DNA from 4 places in the Paenibacillus sp. J14 genome. Region 2 is predicted to be linked to each of the others. Evidence: riboswitches for the same ligand, from Rfam matches in the RefSeq annotation. Region 2 holds a riboswitch; each other region holds the start of a gene.
What was found. A riboswitch is a leader RNA that binds a small molecule or an ion and turns the genes downstream of it on or off. The one in region 2 is predicted to bind cyclic di-AMP.

Region 1 (4,215 bases), on a different contig from region 2:
GGTCGGCTCCGCGATAGGCATGGCATTGTGGTGATCGAGGGGGCTGGAAGCCCAGCGGAGATCAACCTGAAGCAACGGGATATCGTTAACATGAACTTGGCCGAATGGGCGGATGCTCCCGTGATTTTGGTGGGGGATATCGACCGTGGCGGGGTGTTTGCCTTTCTTGTTGGTACCCTGGAGCTGCTTGAACCGCACGAACGCGCTCGCGTAAAAGGGTTCATTATCAATAAGTTTCGCGGCGATCTGTCTCTGCTGCAGCCTGGCCTGGATTGGCTGGAGCAGCGGACCGGAATCCCCGTACTTGGAGTTCTCCCCTACCTAAATAATCTGGAGATCGAAGCGGAGGATTCCGTTGTCCTGGATACCTATCCAGCTCGTTCAGCGCCATCCGCAACGCAGGAGCTGGATATCGCCGTTATCCGTTATCCGCATATTTCTAACTTCACGGATTTTGACCCGTTGGCAGCCGAACCGGACGTATCGTTACGTTATGTAAGCAAGCTGTCAGAACTTGGACATCCCGATGTGGTGATTTTGCCGGGGACCAAGGATACGATCAGCGATCTGGAATTTTTGCGCGGGCAAGGGCTGGCAGGGGCAGTTTGCAACCTGATCGATGAGGGGACGCACACCCAGCTGGTCGGAATTTGCGGCGGATATCAAATGCTGGGCGAACAACTGCATGACCCTGAAGGCGTAGAGTCCAATGAACCGAGGTCGGCATTGGGTCTGGGCCTGCTCCCCTTGGCTACAACCTTTCTCCCAGGTAAAAAAACGGTGCGCGTGCACGGATATACGTGCGAGGACCATCCGATCGCATTGCATCCTCAGAACCAGGAGCTGCCGATCTCAGGCTATGAGATTCATGCCGGATCAACCCAGCAGTTGCGGGACACTCGTCCCTTATTTATGCTTCGGGTCAATGAGGAGCCAGTACAAGGGTCAGGGACAGCCCCGGAGTTAGAACAGGCTGAGACGCAAACACATCCGGAAGGCGCAGCCCGCGCCGATGGCAGGGTGTTTGGGACGTATCTGCACGGAGTGTTCCATAATGATGCCTGGCGACGTGCTTGGCTGGACGGACTGCGTACGAGCAAAGGGCTGGAACCTTTGAACGTCACCTTTGTTTCTTCCTCACGGAAGGAGGAAGCCTTCGATCGGTTAGCGGAGCAGGTTCGCAGGCATTTGCGCATGAATCTCATTTACGACATTATTGGGATCCAAGGTAAGCTTTGACAAATTGGGTAAGGATAAGGTAGGATAAAAGTACGCTTAATTTTCGATGGGTAAAGTCGAAAAGCGGGGGAACCAATCTTTTGGGGCGAATCGTTGCAAGTTTAACGTAGGGAACCATCTTCCCGAGCCCGTCAGCTAACCTCGTTTGCAGTGGATGGGTCATTTTTAATATTATTTCAGTCATCATTTAATGACCCTGTTCTTTGAAGCGGGGTCTTTTTGCGTTCTGCAAGACCTTTGACCCGAGCATTCGGCGGAGTACTCGCATTCACTGCAAGTTTCGAGCTTCTTCTTTACGCATCGTACTAATAAAGGAGGAGAGGATTTATGGCTAGTCCGAAGTACATCACCGATATTGCCAAGGTGAGCCAGTTGTCCGAGCAGGAGCGGCAGGACTTGAAACCGATTACCGACAAATTTGTTTTTCGGGTGAACGACTACTATTTGAGTTTGATCGACTGGAATGATCCGGAGGACCCGATCCGCAAGTTGGTGATCCCCAATACGGGAGAACTGAAGGAATATGGGCGCTGGGACGCTTCTGACGAAGCGGCGAACTACGTGGTGCCTGGCTGCCAGCACAAATATCGAACGACCGCGCTGCTGATTGTGTCCGAGGTTTGCGGCTCCTATTGCCGATACTGCTTCCGTAAACGGTTATTCCGCAACGATGTGAAGGAAGCGATGGCGGATGTCACACCTGGCATTGAGTACATCGCACAGCATCCGGAGATTAATAACGTCCTGTTAACCGGCGGTGACAGCTTGATCTTAGCGACCAGAAAGCTGCGTTCGATTCTCGAGCGGCTAAGAGCTATTGAGCATGTAAAAATCATCCGCCTCGGTTCCAAAATTCCTGTGTTTAATCCTATGCGTATTTATGAAGATCCGGAGTTGCTGGATCTGATTCGGGAGTTCTCCACCGTTGATCAACGGATTTATGTTATGGCGCATATCAATCATCCGCGCGAAATTACCCCTGAGGCCAAAAGAGGGTTCCAGGCGCTGCACGACGCCGGGGCTATCGTGGTCAATCAAACGCCGATTCTCAAAGGCATCAACGATGATGCGGCCGTGCTTGGTGAATTGCTAGATCGCTTATCTTGGGCTGGCGTCACTCCGTACTATTTCTTTATTAATCGTCCCGTAGCCGGAAATGCTGACTTTGTCATCCCATTGAAACGAGCGTATGAGCTAGTAGAGGAAGCGAAAGCCCGTACTTCAGGGCTTGGAAAGCGCGTGCGATTATCGATGAGTCATTCTTCAGGAAAAATCGAAATCCTGGCTATCGAAAACGGGCAGGCCTATCTCAAGTATCATCAGTCCCGGGACGGTGAATACGGCAAGTTTATGATTTTGCCTTGCCCGGATGATGCGACCTGGTTTGACGATTTGCCAGGCAGTGAAGCGTACTGGAAGAAGCCGGAAAAGAAGCTGGATTCGAAGGCGGATACGCAATCGGATCAGACAACAGAAGATGCGGCTTCTGCAAGCCCAGTGACGATTTAAGGGATAAAACAAAACGTACCCTTTCCGTTTCCCCGATCAGGGGAACGTGAAGGGTACGTTTTATTTTTAGAGTCAGATCCGGAATTTTGCAATCGATTCCTGCAACGACAACGCCTGCTCATACAGTGAGCGAACTGTACGCGCGTGCGCTTCCATTTCGTCCAGCTGTTGCTGCGAGTAGCTGCTGATTTGCTCCATGTTCTCCAGCGATTTGGCGGTAATATTGGCCGATTCCTCTACCGATGCGGTGACTTCCTCGGTACCGGCAGATACCTCTTGGGTGGAGGCTGAAACCGATTGAATCGTCAAGTTCACGTTCTGAATCAGCTTCGTTAATTGTTCAAACGCTTGACCCGCTTGCTTCACCCGTTCGGTTCCGGAGACGATTTCCTCGCTGGCCCGCTGCATGGCGTTGACCGAATTTTCCGATTCTTCTCGGATACTGAGCAGGTTCTCGCCGATTTCCTCCATCGCTCGGCGGGACTGTTCAGCCAGCTTACGAACTTCCTCGGCCACGACAGCAAAGCCTTTGCCGTGTTCGCCGGCACGTGCAGCTTCAATCGCCGCGTTCAGCGCCAAAATATTAATTTGCTTCGTAATTTCTGTAATGGTACCTACCACGTTCGAAATGGACTCGGAACGATCATTCAGCGTGCGGATATGCTCCAACGTGCGATTAGCCGCATCTTCGACATGCTGCATTTGCGTAACCGCTGTTTGCGCCAAATGATTTCCGGCGTCAGCCTCCTCTGCAGCTTGTCCAATCCGTTCCGTGACTTCGGCAGACGAAGACGCAATATGCTGTACACCTTGCGAAATTTCTTCCATCGCACGGGCGTTTTCGGCTGCTGCGGAAGCAATCGTCATGCTGCCCGCTTCGATTTCCTTCGTAGCTGCATTGGAACGGGCAATCAAATCTTCAAACGTTGTCACCGATCGGGATAAGTTCTCAGATCCGTCTACGACCACTTGGGACGTTTGCATCACTGCAGCGAACATGTTTTTGAGCTGAAGCGTCATCGTTTGGAAGCTTCCGGCGAGTTGGGCAATTTCGTCATGTCCTTTCACTTCGATGGTATGACGGAAGTCTCCGCCAGCCATTTGCTCCGTGACCTTCACCAGCTTGCGAATTGGCTTCGTGATTCGCGTACTTGCAAAATACGCTGCGGCCATGCCCACCACAATGACAAGTAAGGTGATGCCGATACAGATGTATAAAATTTGGTCTTTCTTCTTATCGATGAAGGTAGCGTCAAGGCCCACGGCGAGCATCGCTTTGCTGCCGGGAATCGCGATGAAAGCTGTTTTGTGCGAGCCGAATTTGTCGGTATACAACTCACTGATTTGTACCCCGCCATTGGCCGCAGCGGTCATGGCCGGCTGAAGCTCCAGCTTGTCGCCGGGGGTCATCTCCGAGTTCTCATTCGTCGCCAGAACTGTAGCGCCGTCATCTTGAATATGTAGTAA
Region 2 (4,215 bases):
AAAGCCAGAAAATTACCGAGGTTATCAGCATCATTAAACAAATTTCAGAACAGACCCACCTGTTAGCCCTTAACGCGGCGATTGAAGCGGCCCGGGCCGGGGAAGAGGGAAGAGGGTTCGCGGTGGTAGCCGGGCAAATCCGGAAATTAGCCGAGGATACGAATCACTCCCTTCAGGAAATCAGCAGCTTGGTCGAAGATATGACAGTTCGTACTGGCAGTGTCGTGTCTGCGGTTGCTCAGACGGAAGAGAAGGTGCAGCAAGGCGTCACGCAATCCGAGAATGTGAAGGTTAATATCGAGCAAATCATCGATAATATCGAGAACACCTTCGCCATGTTGAACGATATTTCCGACGGGGTTACCACCCAAGCCGCTGCGCTGGAGGAAATGACCGCAACGCTGGAGGATGTGAACACCACGATCGAGTCGGGCCTGCAAGTCTCTGGCGTTATTCAAGATCAGCTGGGTACGCAGGAGCAGATCTTTGGGGATATCGAGCAGACCTCCTGTAAATTGGTCGAACTGTCCGAGAATATGAACGGGTTGACGAACGTGTTCAAGCTTTAATCCCATAGCAATTAGAAAGGGCGCTTGCTTTTGCAGGCGTTCTTTTTACTATTTCATCATTCATCTTTTCGATTTCTTCACACTGAATGAAAGGGATAATGTGCAGAAGGGGTCCTATAAGACTGCTTCGCCCCTCCGATCAATCTGGATCATCGTTTCCTGCTTCAAATGGCGTTATAATAAGCATGATCATACTGAAATTAGACAGACAGCGTGGGAGAGGAGCGGTGAGGAGCATGTATGGAAATGATGGAGTACTGGATAGGCGGACACTGAAGGCAGCCTTTGAACGGACAGTTTATCAAGTGGCGGGCCACGGAAAACGCAATGTAGAAGTGTTGAAGCAGGCCTTTGCCGAGATCAGCGGCGGGGTAGACAGTGACATGTACGGTTCAGGGCAAGCGCTGGAAGCTTTCGAAGCGAAAATGGCTGCAGTGCTTGGTAAGGAGTCTGCTGTATTTTTTCCGAGCGGTACAATGGCGCAGCAAATTGCCCTGCGGATATGGTGTGACCGCAAAGGGTCCAAACGTGTGGCCTATCATCCTTTATGCCATTTGGAGATTCATGAGGAGGACGGGTTGAAGGAGCTGCACGGGCTGGAGCCGATTCTCTTGGCGGATCCAGATCGGCTGATTGAGATGGAGGACGTTCGTCAGCTGCCAGAGGATGTCTCATGCCTGCTGTTGGAGCTGCCGCAGCGTGAAATCGGCGGTCAACTGCCGCCGTTCGAAGAGCTTGAAGCTATATCCACCTACTGCCGGGAGCGAGGCATCAAGCTGCATCTGGACGGAGCCCGACTGTTTGAAGTGTTGCCTTACTACGAAAAAACCGCCGCTGAGGTTTGCGCCCTGTTCGACAGCGTCTATATCTCGTTCTACAAAGGGATCGGCGGGATTGCCGGAGCCATATTGGCCGGGGATCCGGAGCTGACGAAGGAGTCGAAGGTATGGAAAAGGCGCCACGGCGGGGATCTTATCAGCTTGTATCCTTATTTTCTCAGTGCGGATTACTATTATGAGAAACGTGTCGGAAAGATGAAAAAGTATTATCAGCAAGCACAAGAGCTCTCCAGTCTGTTTAATCAATGTCATCGGATGAAGACCGTTCCGGAGATCCCGGTGTCGAACATGTTCCATGTGCATTCGGACGTTCCCAAGGAGCGATTGGAGTCCGTGCTGATTGAAGTCTATCGGGAAACCGGGGTTGGTTTCACCTCGTTCTTGAAAGAGAAAGCGGATGGGGGAAGTGCCTTTGAAATCAGCATCGGAGACCGCTACAGTGAGGTGCCGAAAGATCGGCTGCAGCTAGCGTTCGAGCTGCTGGATAAGAAGTTGAAGGGACTTTCGCTTTAAACTTGGATTTGTTTGAGATGCAGAGCACCGTAGGATGCGATTTGATGTCGTTCCTTACGGTGTTTTTTTGCATATATGCTTCGATAATTCAAGCCTGCTCGCAATAATGAATGCAAGAGAGTGATGTATGCGCTTCCTCGAACAAGGCCGATCTCTTTTCTCGGCGAATTTGCCTTTCCCTCTTCTTTACACTTCTTCAGACGGGGAGTATGATTCATCCGTAACAAAAATTGATATGACAAAACCTGATCGCTGAGTTCTTTCTCATGCAGAAAGAAACGGGGGAACCAATGAAACTCGCCCAATGAGGCGGTTTCCGGGGTGAATCGCTTGATTTGGCCAGTAAGCCAAACCGGCGTAGGGCTGCTTTCGTGCCCGAATCCGTCAGCTAACTCCGTAAGCGTCCGAAAGAGGGAATTGTCGCGGTGACGCTTGAGATTTTTTTCAAAGCGGCTGCGGGAAGGTCCAGCTTTCCTGCGGCCTTTTTGCGTTGTTCGCTGCATGCATGAGAGCCCTATAGGAGTAAGAATGGATCAGGATCGAAGGTTTATTTTGCGAATGAAAAGAGGATCTCATCATGGGAAGCAAACTGAAACGGATATTGATTGGCAGACCGATGAAAAGCACTGAAATTGAAGGAGAAAAGCTTAGCAAACTTAAAGCGCTGGCCGTGTTGTCGTCGGACGCATTGTCCTCCGTGGCATACGGGACCGAGCAGATTCTGATCGTCCTGATGGCGGCGGGATTTTCCGCTCTCTGGTATTCGATTCCGATCTCATTTGCGGTACTTGGGCTTTTGTTGATTCTGATTCTGTCGTATCGCCAAACGATTTTCTCCTATCCGACTGGAGGCGGCGCTTATATCGTGGCGATGGATAACCTAGGGCGTTCAACCGGACTACTGGCCGGCGGATCGCTGCTTGTCGACTATATTTTAACGGTGGCTGTAAGCTCGTCAGCCGGTACGGATGCCATCACATCGGCTTTCCCGATGCTGCATGATCAACGGGTATTGATCGCCCTGTTGATGATTACGCTGTTGACGATGATGAACCTGCGTGGAGTTACAGAATCGGCCTCGATGTTGGCGGTTCCGGTATACTTGTTCGTGGCCTCCATCTTTGTCCTGATTGTGTCGGGACTTTACAAGTATTGGACTGGCGGGATTCATGCCAGTGTGCCGGAGTTTGGGACGGCCGTATCCAATGTCAGCTTGTTCCTGCTGCTTAAGGCGTTCAGTTCGGGATGCTCGGCCTTAACTGGGGTTGAGGCGGTGTCCAACGCTATTCCGAACTTTAAGCCACCGGCAGAACGGAATGCCGCAGCCACGCTGGTGATGATGGGGGTTATTCTCTGTACCATGTTTATTGGGATTAGTACGCTGGCTTATTGGTACGGCATTGCTCCAGATCCGAAGGCCACCGTGATTTCTCAAATCGCTGAATCGACCTTTGGGAGAGGGAGCTTGTACTACTTGATCCAAGGTATTACGGCGTTAATCTTGTTTTTGGCCGCCAATACGGCTTATTCGGCCTTCCCGCTGCTGGCGTTTATGCTCGCCAAGGACAAATACATGCCGCATGCGTTTATGGTGCGCGGTGACCGGCTTGGCTTTTCAAACGGAATTATCTTCCTGGGCGTAACCTCGGCGCTGCTGGTTCTTGGATTCCACGGCGACACGGAAAGCCTGATTCCGCTCTATGCGGTTGGGGTATTTATTCCGTTCACCTTGTCCCAGCTGGGGATGATGGTGCGCTGGATCAAGCGCAAGCCGCAAGGTTGGGTGTTCCGGTTTACGATTAACACGATTGGCATGCTGACGACGCTGGGCATTACGCTCATCTTCATTATCACGAAGTTTTCACATGTCTGGTTCGTATTTATCTTCTTGCCGCTCGTGATGTTTATTTTCTACCAGATCCATCGACATTATATCAATATCGCCGACCAGCTTCGGATTGACATCGATAAAGACAAACCTTGCATAAAGGGCAGCACGATCGTCGTGCCGGTGGCGGGCGTTACCCGTGTCGTGATGAACTCGTTAAGCTACGCCAAATCGCTGACGGATAACGTTGTTGCGGTGTATGTCGGATTTGATGATGAGGACATCGAACGGATGGAGAAGAAGTGGGAGGAATGGAATCCGGGGGTTCGGCTCATTACGCTGCGCTCCAGCTTCCGCAGCATTATCCGGCCGCTGATGAAGTTCATTGATACCGTGGAATGGAAAACGGCGGAGACCGATCACATTACCGTCCTGATTCCTCAGTTTATTCCTCGGCACTGGTGGC
Region 3 (4,215 bases), on a different contig from region 2:
CCGTGCAGAAGCGAGATCGCCTTGGCGACTACCGTTTTAATACCCAGGTCTTTAAGGAGAATGGCCGCCAGGATGCTCATTTGAATATCGGTGCCAATCGCCACGATGCCGCAATCAAAATTGCGAACCCCCAGCGACTTCAGCACCTCTTCTTCTGTGGCATCAGCGACAACGGTATGCGTGAGCCGATCGCTAAGTTCTTCCACGATCTCTTCATTCCGGTCGATGCCCAGAACCTCATATCCTAACTCCATTAATTCCAAGGCTAGACTCGAGCCGAACCGCCCCAAGCCGATGACCACAAACTGCTGCTTTTTCATTTTTGCCCATTTTCCCCTTATCCTATAATGATTTTACCTTCTGGATGGCGATACAACTCTTTCCCCTTCCTTGGACCAATCGCATAGGCGAGCGTCAAAGGCCCCAGCCGTCCGGCAAACATCGTAAGACTAATCACTACTTTTCCAAAATCCGTCAGACGCTCCGTTAAGCCCATCGACAATCCAACGGTTCCAAAAGCGGAGGTCGTCTCAAACAAGATAGAGAGGAAATTTGCATCTTCCGTAGTGGACAATACCATCGCTACAGCAACGATGACAAACAGCGCCATCATCGTAATCGTCAGCGCCTTAAAGATCCGTTCCTCAGCCATCCGGTAACGGAATAACACCAAATCCGTCCGTCCACGGATCATGGAGATCACCGCACCGATAAGAATCGTAAAGGTAGTCGTCTTGATCCCGCCCCCTGTTGAGCCAGGCGAAGCCCCAATGAACATCAGGATGATCATGAAGAATTGCGTAGCCTGACGCAGCGAACCGGTATCAAGGGTAACCACCCCTCCCGAACGCGGCGTGACCGATTGGAACAAAGAAGCCCAGATTTTGCCGCTCCAGCTAAGCGGCTCCAACGTGCGTGGATTCGTGAATTCGAACACGAAAATGACGATCGTACCAATCGCAATCAGGACCGCCGTCATCGACAGCACGACCTTGGAATGAAGCGACAATTTGCGATGCTTGCGATACTCCGCCAGATCGGACAAGACAATAAAACCAAGACCGCCGGACACGATAAGTAAGATGGATACAATGTTAATCAAAGGATCGTTCACGTAGGGGATTAAACTGCGATATTCTCCAAATAGATCAAATCCTGCATTATTAAACATAGAAATCGAATGCCAAATTCCAAAGTACAGCGCCCGGCCAAACGGCATATCAAAGGCCCAGCGGAGGGTAAGGAACACCGCTGCACCGGACTCAATCAGCAGCGAATACACCAGCACCTTGCGAATTAAGCGAACGATGCCTTCCATTGAACTCTGGTTCATCGCTTCCTGGAGCAAGAGACGGTCTTTCAGCGAGATTCTCCGTTTCAGGACGAGGGAGAACAAGGTAGCCATGGTCATAAAGCCAAGCCCCCCGATTTGGACAAGCAAGATAATGACGATGTGGCCAAAAGTTGAAAAATACCTTCCCGTATCCACTACAAACAGCCCCGTTACACAAGTTGCCGAAGTTGCCGTAAACAATGCATCAACAAATGGCGTCGGTTCCCCGGACGTCCCGGAGATCGGAAGCATAAGCAGCAGACTTCCCAGCAAAATGATGAGGGCAAACCCAATCACTAATACCTGCGGCGGAGAAAGGTTTATTTTCTTCGTATTCAACGCGTTCACCTCATCGTCTTCCTGAAAAAAGAACAAAAGAAAAAAGCACTGGAAATCCAATGCCTTTCGGTGTTTGGTTCCTGATGCACAAGCCTACGAGGTTAGCTGACGGATTCGGACATGCCCAGTTGCCCTATTCGCGGACGCTTCATCCTCCCATGTAAGAAGTTGAAGCTCCGGGAAATTCACCCCAAAATGTACGGTTCCCCCGTTTTCATTACGAAATTCGGCCAATCTTTTCAATTGTTTTCATTCATTTTTCGTCAAATGGATTATATCCCTTATTGCGTCCCACCACAAAGCTCTATTTTCAAGAAAAAGACCCGAAAAAGACGAAATCAGGGATTGTGCAGATCAACTTCCCCCCCAATCTAAATGATGCGTAGACTTGCCGAAGTTTTTGCCGTTTCTCGTCAATTTTGCCCTCCGTCTGGCGCAGGGGGGATTGCTGTGTTATCTTTACTTTGACGAACTTGATCAAAAAACATACTTCATATTATTAAGAAGAGTACGTTTCCCAGAATTTATTTCAACTTAATCACAAAGGAGTTTTGCGAGTGAATTCCCCTTTGACGTCAAATGGCCGCCGCAGGATGAAGACCAAAAATCTGTGGCTGCTGGCCGCCCTCGGATTCATTGTGTTCGTGGCCGTTCAACTGTTCCCGACCACCGATTCGGAATCGTTGCAGTTGCAGCAATCGAATGAGGTGATCAGCAAACAAGAAGCAGCCGCCAGTGCAAGTGAATTTGTCCAATCGGTACTTGGGATCGACCTGCCGAATCCCGCGAAGGATAAAGCATTAATTACATACGAAACGCGTTCCGATCTGTTTGGTTACTTAACCAAAGCCGATCTGCTCGCCCCATACTTAAAAACGTATGACAAGCAATTTCCCTATGATGTATTTCGTGTCCGTTACACGGATCCCACTGAAGCGTTAAGCGCGGTGACCGTAGATGTTCATATGACCACGGGTAAAGTCGTTGGCTTCGAGGAGATTAGTTCCTCCAGCAACGCCACCAAGCAGATGATGCTGGATGTAGGATCGGAAACGACCGATTCCATGAAGGCATGGGAAGGGGATCTCTCGCTAGCGGAGAAAGAGGAGCTGGCACAGCCTTACCTGAACGCTTTCGGATTTAAACCAAGCGATCTGGAGCTGGCCTCCGGTGAAGGGGATGTAGGCCTCCTCTACCGTATCCAAGGCTACACCTTAGGTGAATCGCAGGCGGAAATCAAGCTTAGCTTCGAATACGGTAAGGTTTCTTCGTTAGAGAGCTATTTTAGTGTACCTCAGGCACATCTGGACTACGTTGCCGGGCAGACCAAAATCGCCAGCTGGCTTACCTATGCGGGTTATGCCCTGTTGACGTTCGTGCTGGCCATTCTGGCGATCGTCTACAGCGCGCTGACGCGAGTTCATACCTCGTTTAAGCGGGGAATTTTCCTGGCATCGGCTTACTTCGTGTTATCGACGATTGGAACGATCAACATGATTCCGGTGTTCCAAAAAGACGGCCTTGAAGCCGGTGTACTTGTCTTTGGCCTCTTCTTCCAAGGTCTGGTGACCTTGTTCCTGGCCGCTTCTGTGTACTTCTCGCTGGTGGGCGGCGACGGACTGTGGCGGAAGAACGGGATCAACCTCTGGGCAAGATCAAGGGAAGAAGGGTATGGCCGTTCCATCCTGACCTCTGTGGGCGATGGGTATGCCTGGGCATTGATCCTGTTAGGCGTTCAATCTGTGGTGTTCTTCATTTTAGAGCAAACGATTCATACCTGGTCCACGACCGATGCAACGCAATCGCCGTACAACATGGTATATCCGGTATTGTTCCCGCTGCTGGCTTGGGTGGCCGGGATCGGGGAAGAAGCGGTGTATCGCCTCTTCGGGATCCCGATGCTGAAGAAAATGTTCCGCAGCACCTTTATCGCTTGCCTGTTGTCGACCTTAATTTGGGCGTTTGGCCACACGTTGTACCCGATTTATCCGGTCATTTCGCGCCCGATCGAATTAACCTTTATCGGACTGCTGTTCAGCTTCGTGTTCCTGCGTTACGGCTTCGCGACCGTTGTCTTCTCGCATGTCATCTTCGACAGCATTCTGATGGCCCTAAGCTTGATGTTTATGGGCGGAGCGCTGAATATCGTCGCCGGGTTGTTCTATATCGCCTTGCCGGCGATCGTGGCGTATGTGATTTACTTGTTTAACCCGCCAAGCAAGGAACGAAAGACCCCGCCGCCGCAACCAAAAGAGGAGCCGTATTTTACGACTCCTCTGGCGGATCTTCGTCCCGAAGGGCATTAAGAATTTGACGGGCTAATTTATCCCCGATAGAAAGAGGCCGAAAGTCTTCGACGGAGGCCTCTTTTATTTTTTTCAACGATCCAAAATGTTTCAGCAGCGCCTTCCGGCGTTTCTCGCCGATGCCAGGGATGGAGTCCAGCCGTGAGGCGACCATCGACTTGGCGCGCTGTTCACGGTGGAACGAAATGGCGAAGCGGTGCACCTCGTCTTGAATCCGCTGCAGCAGGTAGAACTCCT
Region 4 (4,215 bases), on a different contig from region 2:
TATTTGCTGCGGGATGCTTATTTTACCGGTGTAAACTACGGGACGATTGACATGGACCGGATTTTGCGGATGCTTCGACCTTTTCAAGGGCGGGTTGTGGTTAAAGAATCAGGGATGCATGCGGTGGAAGATTATTTAATGTCGCGGTATCAGATGTATTGGCAGGTTTATTTCCACCCGGTGACGCGGAGCTCGGAGATCATTCTTCGGCAAATTTTGCGTCGGGCTAAGGAATTATACCGGAGCGGGCATTCTTTTTGCTTCTTGCCGCATCCGTTACCGAACTTATTTCAAGGGGATATCAGCGTAACCGATTATTTGCAGCTGGACGAAGCGCTGATGCAAACGACCTTCATGCAGTGGACGAGAGAAGACGACGAGCGGTTAAGCGATTTATGTTCTCGGTTTTTGAATCGTAAGCTGTATAAATATGTAGAATTAGATTCATCGGAGCTGGAAATGCTGGACGAGATTCGGAACGCCTTTAGACAAGTCGGTCTTGAACCTGAATACGACATGGAAATTGATTTTCCGACGGATCTGCCGTATGATGTGTTCCGTCCGGACGGCGGGGTTTGGCAGAAGCAAATTTTGTTGTTGGACCGGCAGGAGCGGCTGCGGGAAATTTCGGAAGTCTCGGATATCGTGCGGTCGATCAGCGGATTACACCGGGGGAAGACGCATTTGTACTATCCGGATAATAAATTGTGTGCTGTAATGGAGCGGCTGCCTCGCCCGGTAGCCCGCATTTTCGAGCAACGGAAATAGGAGGATGACAAGGTTTATGTTATTTGATACGCATACGCATTTGGATGCTCCCCAATTTGACGAGGACCGCGAGGAAGTGATCGCGCGCGCTGTGGAACAAGGGGTTACGCGGATGATCAACATCGGATTTAACCGTGAGACAATCCCTTCGACCATGAAGCTGGCAGAGACCTATGACTTCATTTATGCCGCGGTCGGATGGCATCCGCAAGACGCGATTACGATGCAAGAGGGCGATTTGGACTGGATTGCAGAATTGTGCAAGCATGAGAAGGTCGTCGCCATCGGAGAAATTGGGCTGGATTATTATTGGGATACGTCCCCTAAGGACGTTCAACATAAGGTTTTTCGCCAGCAAATTGGACTGGCTCGCAGCTTAGGTATGCCGATTTCCATTCATAATCGGGACGCTCACGAAGACGTGGTTCGCATCCTTCGGGAAGAGAAGGCCAACGAGGTTGGAGGCGTGATGCACTCCTTCTCCGGCAGTTGGGAAATTGCCAAAATGTGTCTAGATTTGGGATTTCATTTGTCGTTTGGCGGGCCGATTACGTTTAAAAATGCAAAACAACCCAAGGAAGTGTTGGCCAAGACGCCGATGGACCGTTTGCTGATCGAAACGGATTCCCCTTATTTAACGCCGCATCCATATCGTGGTAAACGAAATGAGTCTGCTCATGTTCGTTTGGTTGCGGAAATGGCAGCCGAGCTCAAAGGGGTTACTTTTGAGGAAATCGCGGAAATTACCACCCGAAATGCATTGGAACGATTTGGAATTCCGAGTATTTGAGAGCAAAACGGATGAAATAAAGAGGATTTCGGAAAGATTAATGCTTTTTAACCCTCAAAAACAAGGTCATTACATTTTTTTAACCATTTTTTTAAAAAAACGTGGTTGATTACTCCTTTACAACCTGCATCGAAACAGGATAGAATCTTTTCAGTATCGATTCGGTTCGTTTTGGACTGAACCATACGATGCTTGGTTCCATGAACCAGTCTCGCTGAATCTCCTTATGACGGAGAACGGGGGAACCAATACGAATTGCAGGTTGGCGGCAGCCTAATCGCGTTCGTATTTGATTTCTTTCCAGGGTCTATGGGGTGAATTCAAGGTCATTGCGCCATGAGCGAATGTACTGAGAAAGGGCGGCTCTCTTTCGCCCGAACCCGACAGCTAACCTCGTAAGCGAATAAGAGAGGTCACTCGTGCAGCTATTACACCCAAGACATTCAAGAAGCCACGAAGGAGTTCCTCTAACTCTTTCTCCCGGCTTCTTTTGTTTTGAATAAAAGTAATAGGGTCGTCATACTGTTGGAAAACAGGAGGTGACGACAAGCAGGAGAGACTGGTCAAGGATGCAAAACGCTTAGGATTAAATTTAAGATCAGTGTTCAAAAAGTCAGGTTTTCAGCACCGAGAAGGTTGGATGAAGCTAGGGACTGAGTAGCGCAGCGTACATGGGAGTACGTGAGCAACGGAAGGCCCGGCTGAATTCAAGATTCGATGCCGAATTCACTTCTTGACCTGCTTCGTGATCAAAAGATGACTTTTTGACTACCTTAGGCGTTTTGTAAAAAGTAACTGTAGTCGCGTCAATCGTTATCATGCATCGACCTAGACGGCGGGACTATGAAGGAGGACGGAAGAAATGGGCATTTTCCGCAAAGAGGAGACCCATGAATCACGCTCATCCAGCATGTCTTACGCAATGCGATGGAAGCATGAGAATTTACGTCAGATAGCGCTCGTCGGCGTTCTGGCCATCGCGGGAATCATCATCATCCTAATCTGGCTGTATAGCCAGGCACAGAAGGAAGTATCCCTGATCGTGGACGGGAATGTCCAGTCAGTGGAGACAACCCAATCCAGTGTAGCTCATCTGCTGGAGGAACAATCGATTAAGCTCAGTGCGAAGGATTCAGTATCCCTCCCGCTGGAAAGCTCGCTGAAGAACGGTGACCGCATTGTCATAGTACGCGCGAAGCCGGTCAGTGTGACCGCGGACGGCAATACGAAAGTCCACTTCACGACGCAAAGCAAAGTCGAGGGCGTATTGTCCGAGCTCGGCATCACTTTGGGTGAAGACGACAAGGTGACTCCGACATTGGACAGTAAAGTTACCGAGAACCTGAATGTGAAGGTCGTTCGGGTCAGCAAGCAAACGGTGCAGACGAAGGAGGCCGTGCCCTTTAGCGTGGTCAAAACGTCGGACGATAAGCTGCTGAAAGGCACCACGAAAGTGATCCAGGAAGGTTCCGAAGGTCTGGTCATTCACAACATTGAGAAAACTTACGAAGACGGAAAATTCGTGGCGAAGCGTTGGCTCGGCAAAGAGGTCTCCAAAGAAGCTCAGCCGAAGGTGATCGCAGTCGGTACGAAGAAACCTACCGAGGTTCTGTCGGCCAGCATCAGCCGTAAGGGAAATACGGTGAACATCAGCGGAACGACGACCAAAGGTGGCGTCTCATTCAAATATAAAAAAGTCTTGAAAAATGTTACGTTAACCGCGTATTCGGCGGAAGAAGACGGGATTGGCACCCGCACGGCCTCGGGTACCCGCGTGACGGAAGGCAGAACGATTGCGGTGGATAAAGACGTCGTTCCGCTTGGTTGGTGGGTATACATCGAAGGAATCGGCTTCCGTAAGGCAGAGGATACCGGCGGGGCCATCGATGGCCATAAGATGGATGTGTATTTTGATAGTCTGAAGGATGCGAAGAAATTCGGCCGCAAGAAGGGCCGCACCGTCTACGTGATCGGTCCGACGAAGCCGGAATTGAACTAAGGTCTCGTTCTCTTTCGTTTTACAATGCGGAGGGAATGAGATAGTATTAGGATGATGAATAAGACAGTGGATTAGAAGAGGATGTAATGATCCTCTTCTTTTTGTTATTCTGGTGGAGACAAGCAAGAACAGGAAGGAAGACAAAATCATGATCAAAGAGGTCATCGTGGTGGAGGGTCGAGACGACACCGTGGCCATTAAGCGCGCCGTAGAGGCGGATACCATCGAGACCGGAGGTTCGGCGATCGGCGAAGCTGTGCTCAAGAAAATCGCATTGGCGCAGGAACGCCGGGGCGTGATTATTTTTACGGACCCCGACCATGCCGGGGAGCGGATTCGCAAAATTGTGGCCGCACGGGTGCCGGGCTGCAAGCACGCTTTCCTGCCGGAGGCGGAGGCGACGAAGCGAGGCGACATCGGGGTGGAGAACGCCTCGCCGGAGGCGATTCGCGCCGCGTTATCTCGGGTTCGCAGCGAAGCGCCTGGAGTAGAGGCCGCGATCACCTGGGAAGACTTGATAAACGCAGGGTTAATCGTGCACCCGCAAGCGGCGGCGCGGCGAAAAGCGCTGGGCGAGCTGCTGGGTATCGGATATTGTAACGGAAAGCAGCTCTACAAGCGGTTAACCGTGTTCCGGATCAGCCGCGAGGAGTTTGCA

Region 1: another riboswitch for cyclic di-AMP. It lies ahead of M891_RS0108685 (KamA family radical SAM protein); the one in region 2 lies ahead of M891_RS0100860 (APC family permease).
Region 3: another riboswitch for cyclic di-AMP. It lies ahead of M891_RS0119925 (TrkH family potassium uptake protein); the one in region 2 lies ahead of M891_RS0100860 (APC family permease).
Region 4: another riboswitch for cyclic di-AMP. It lies ahead of M891_RS0117745 (3D domain-containing protein); the one in region 2 lies ahead of M891_RS0100860 (APC family permease).

What each region holds. Positions count from the first base shown of each region.
Region 1 covers NZ_JADQ01000017.1:52,513-56,727, reverse strand. Annotated here, with positions in the region: gene M891_RS0108690 (cobyric acid synthase) at 1-1,239, shown strand, start outside; cyclic di-AMP (ydaO/yuaA leader) riboswitch at 1,263-1,404, shown strand; gene M891_RS0108685 (KamA family radical SAM protein) at 1,567-2,748, shown strand; gene M891_RS0108680 (methyl-accepting chemotaxis protein) at 2,821-4,215, opposite strand, start outside.
Region 2 covers NZ_JADQ01000002.1:19,695-23,909, forward strand. Annotated here, with positions in the region: gene M891_RS0100845 (methyl-accepting chemotaxis protein) at 1-569, shown strand, start outside; gene M891_RS0100850 (threonine aldolase family protein) at 806-1,921, shown strand; cyclic di-AMP (ydaO/yuaA leader) riboswitch at 2,162-2,339, shown strand; gene M891_RS0100860 (APC family permease) at 2,499-4,215, shown strand, end outside.
Region 3 covers NZ_JADQ01000070.1:5,460-9,674, reverse strand. Annotated here, with positions in the region: gene M891_RS0119930 (potassium channel family protein) at 1-320, opposite strand, end outside; gene M891_RS0119925 (TrkH family potassium uptake protein) at 338-1,681, opposite strand; cyclic di-AMP (ydaO/yuaA leader) riboswitch at 1,748-1,914, opposite strand; gene M891_RS0119920 (type II CAAX endopeptidase family protein) at 2,266-3,978, shown strand; gene uvrC (excinuclease ABC subunit UvrC) at 3,938-4,215, opposite strand, start outside.
Region 4 covers NZ_JADQ01000053.1:13,193-17,407, forward strand. Annotated here, with positions in the region: gene M891_RS0117735 (HD domain-containing protein) at 1-768, shown strand, start outside; gene M891_RS0117740 (TatD family hydrolase) at 785-1,558, shown strand; cyclic di-AMP (ydaO/yuaA leader) riboswitch at 1,761-1,975, shown strand; gene M891_RS0117745 (3D domain-containing protein) at 2,421-3,557, shown strand; gene rnmV (ribonuclease M5) at 3,706-4,215, shown strand, end outside.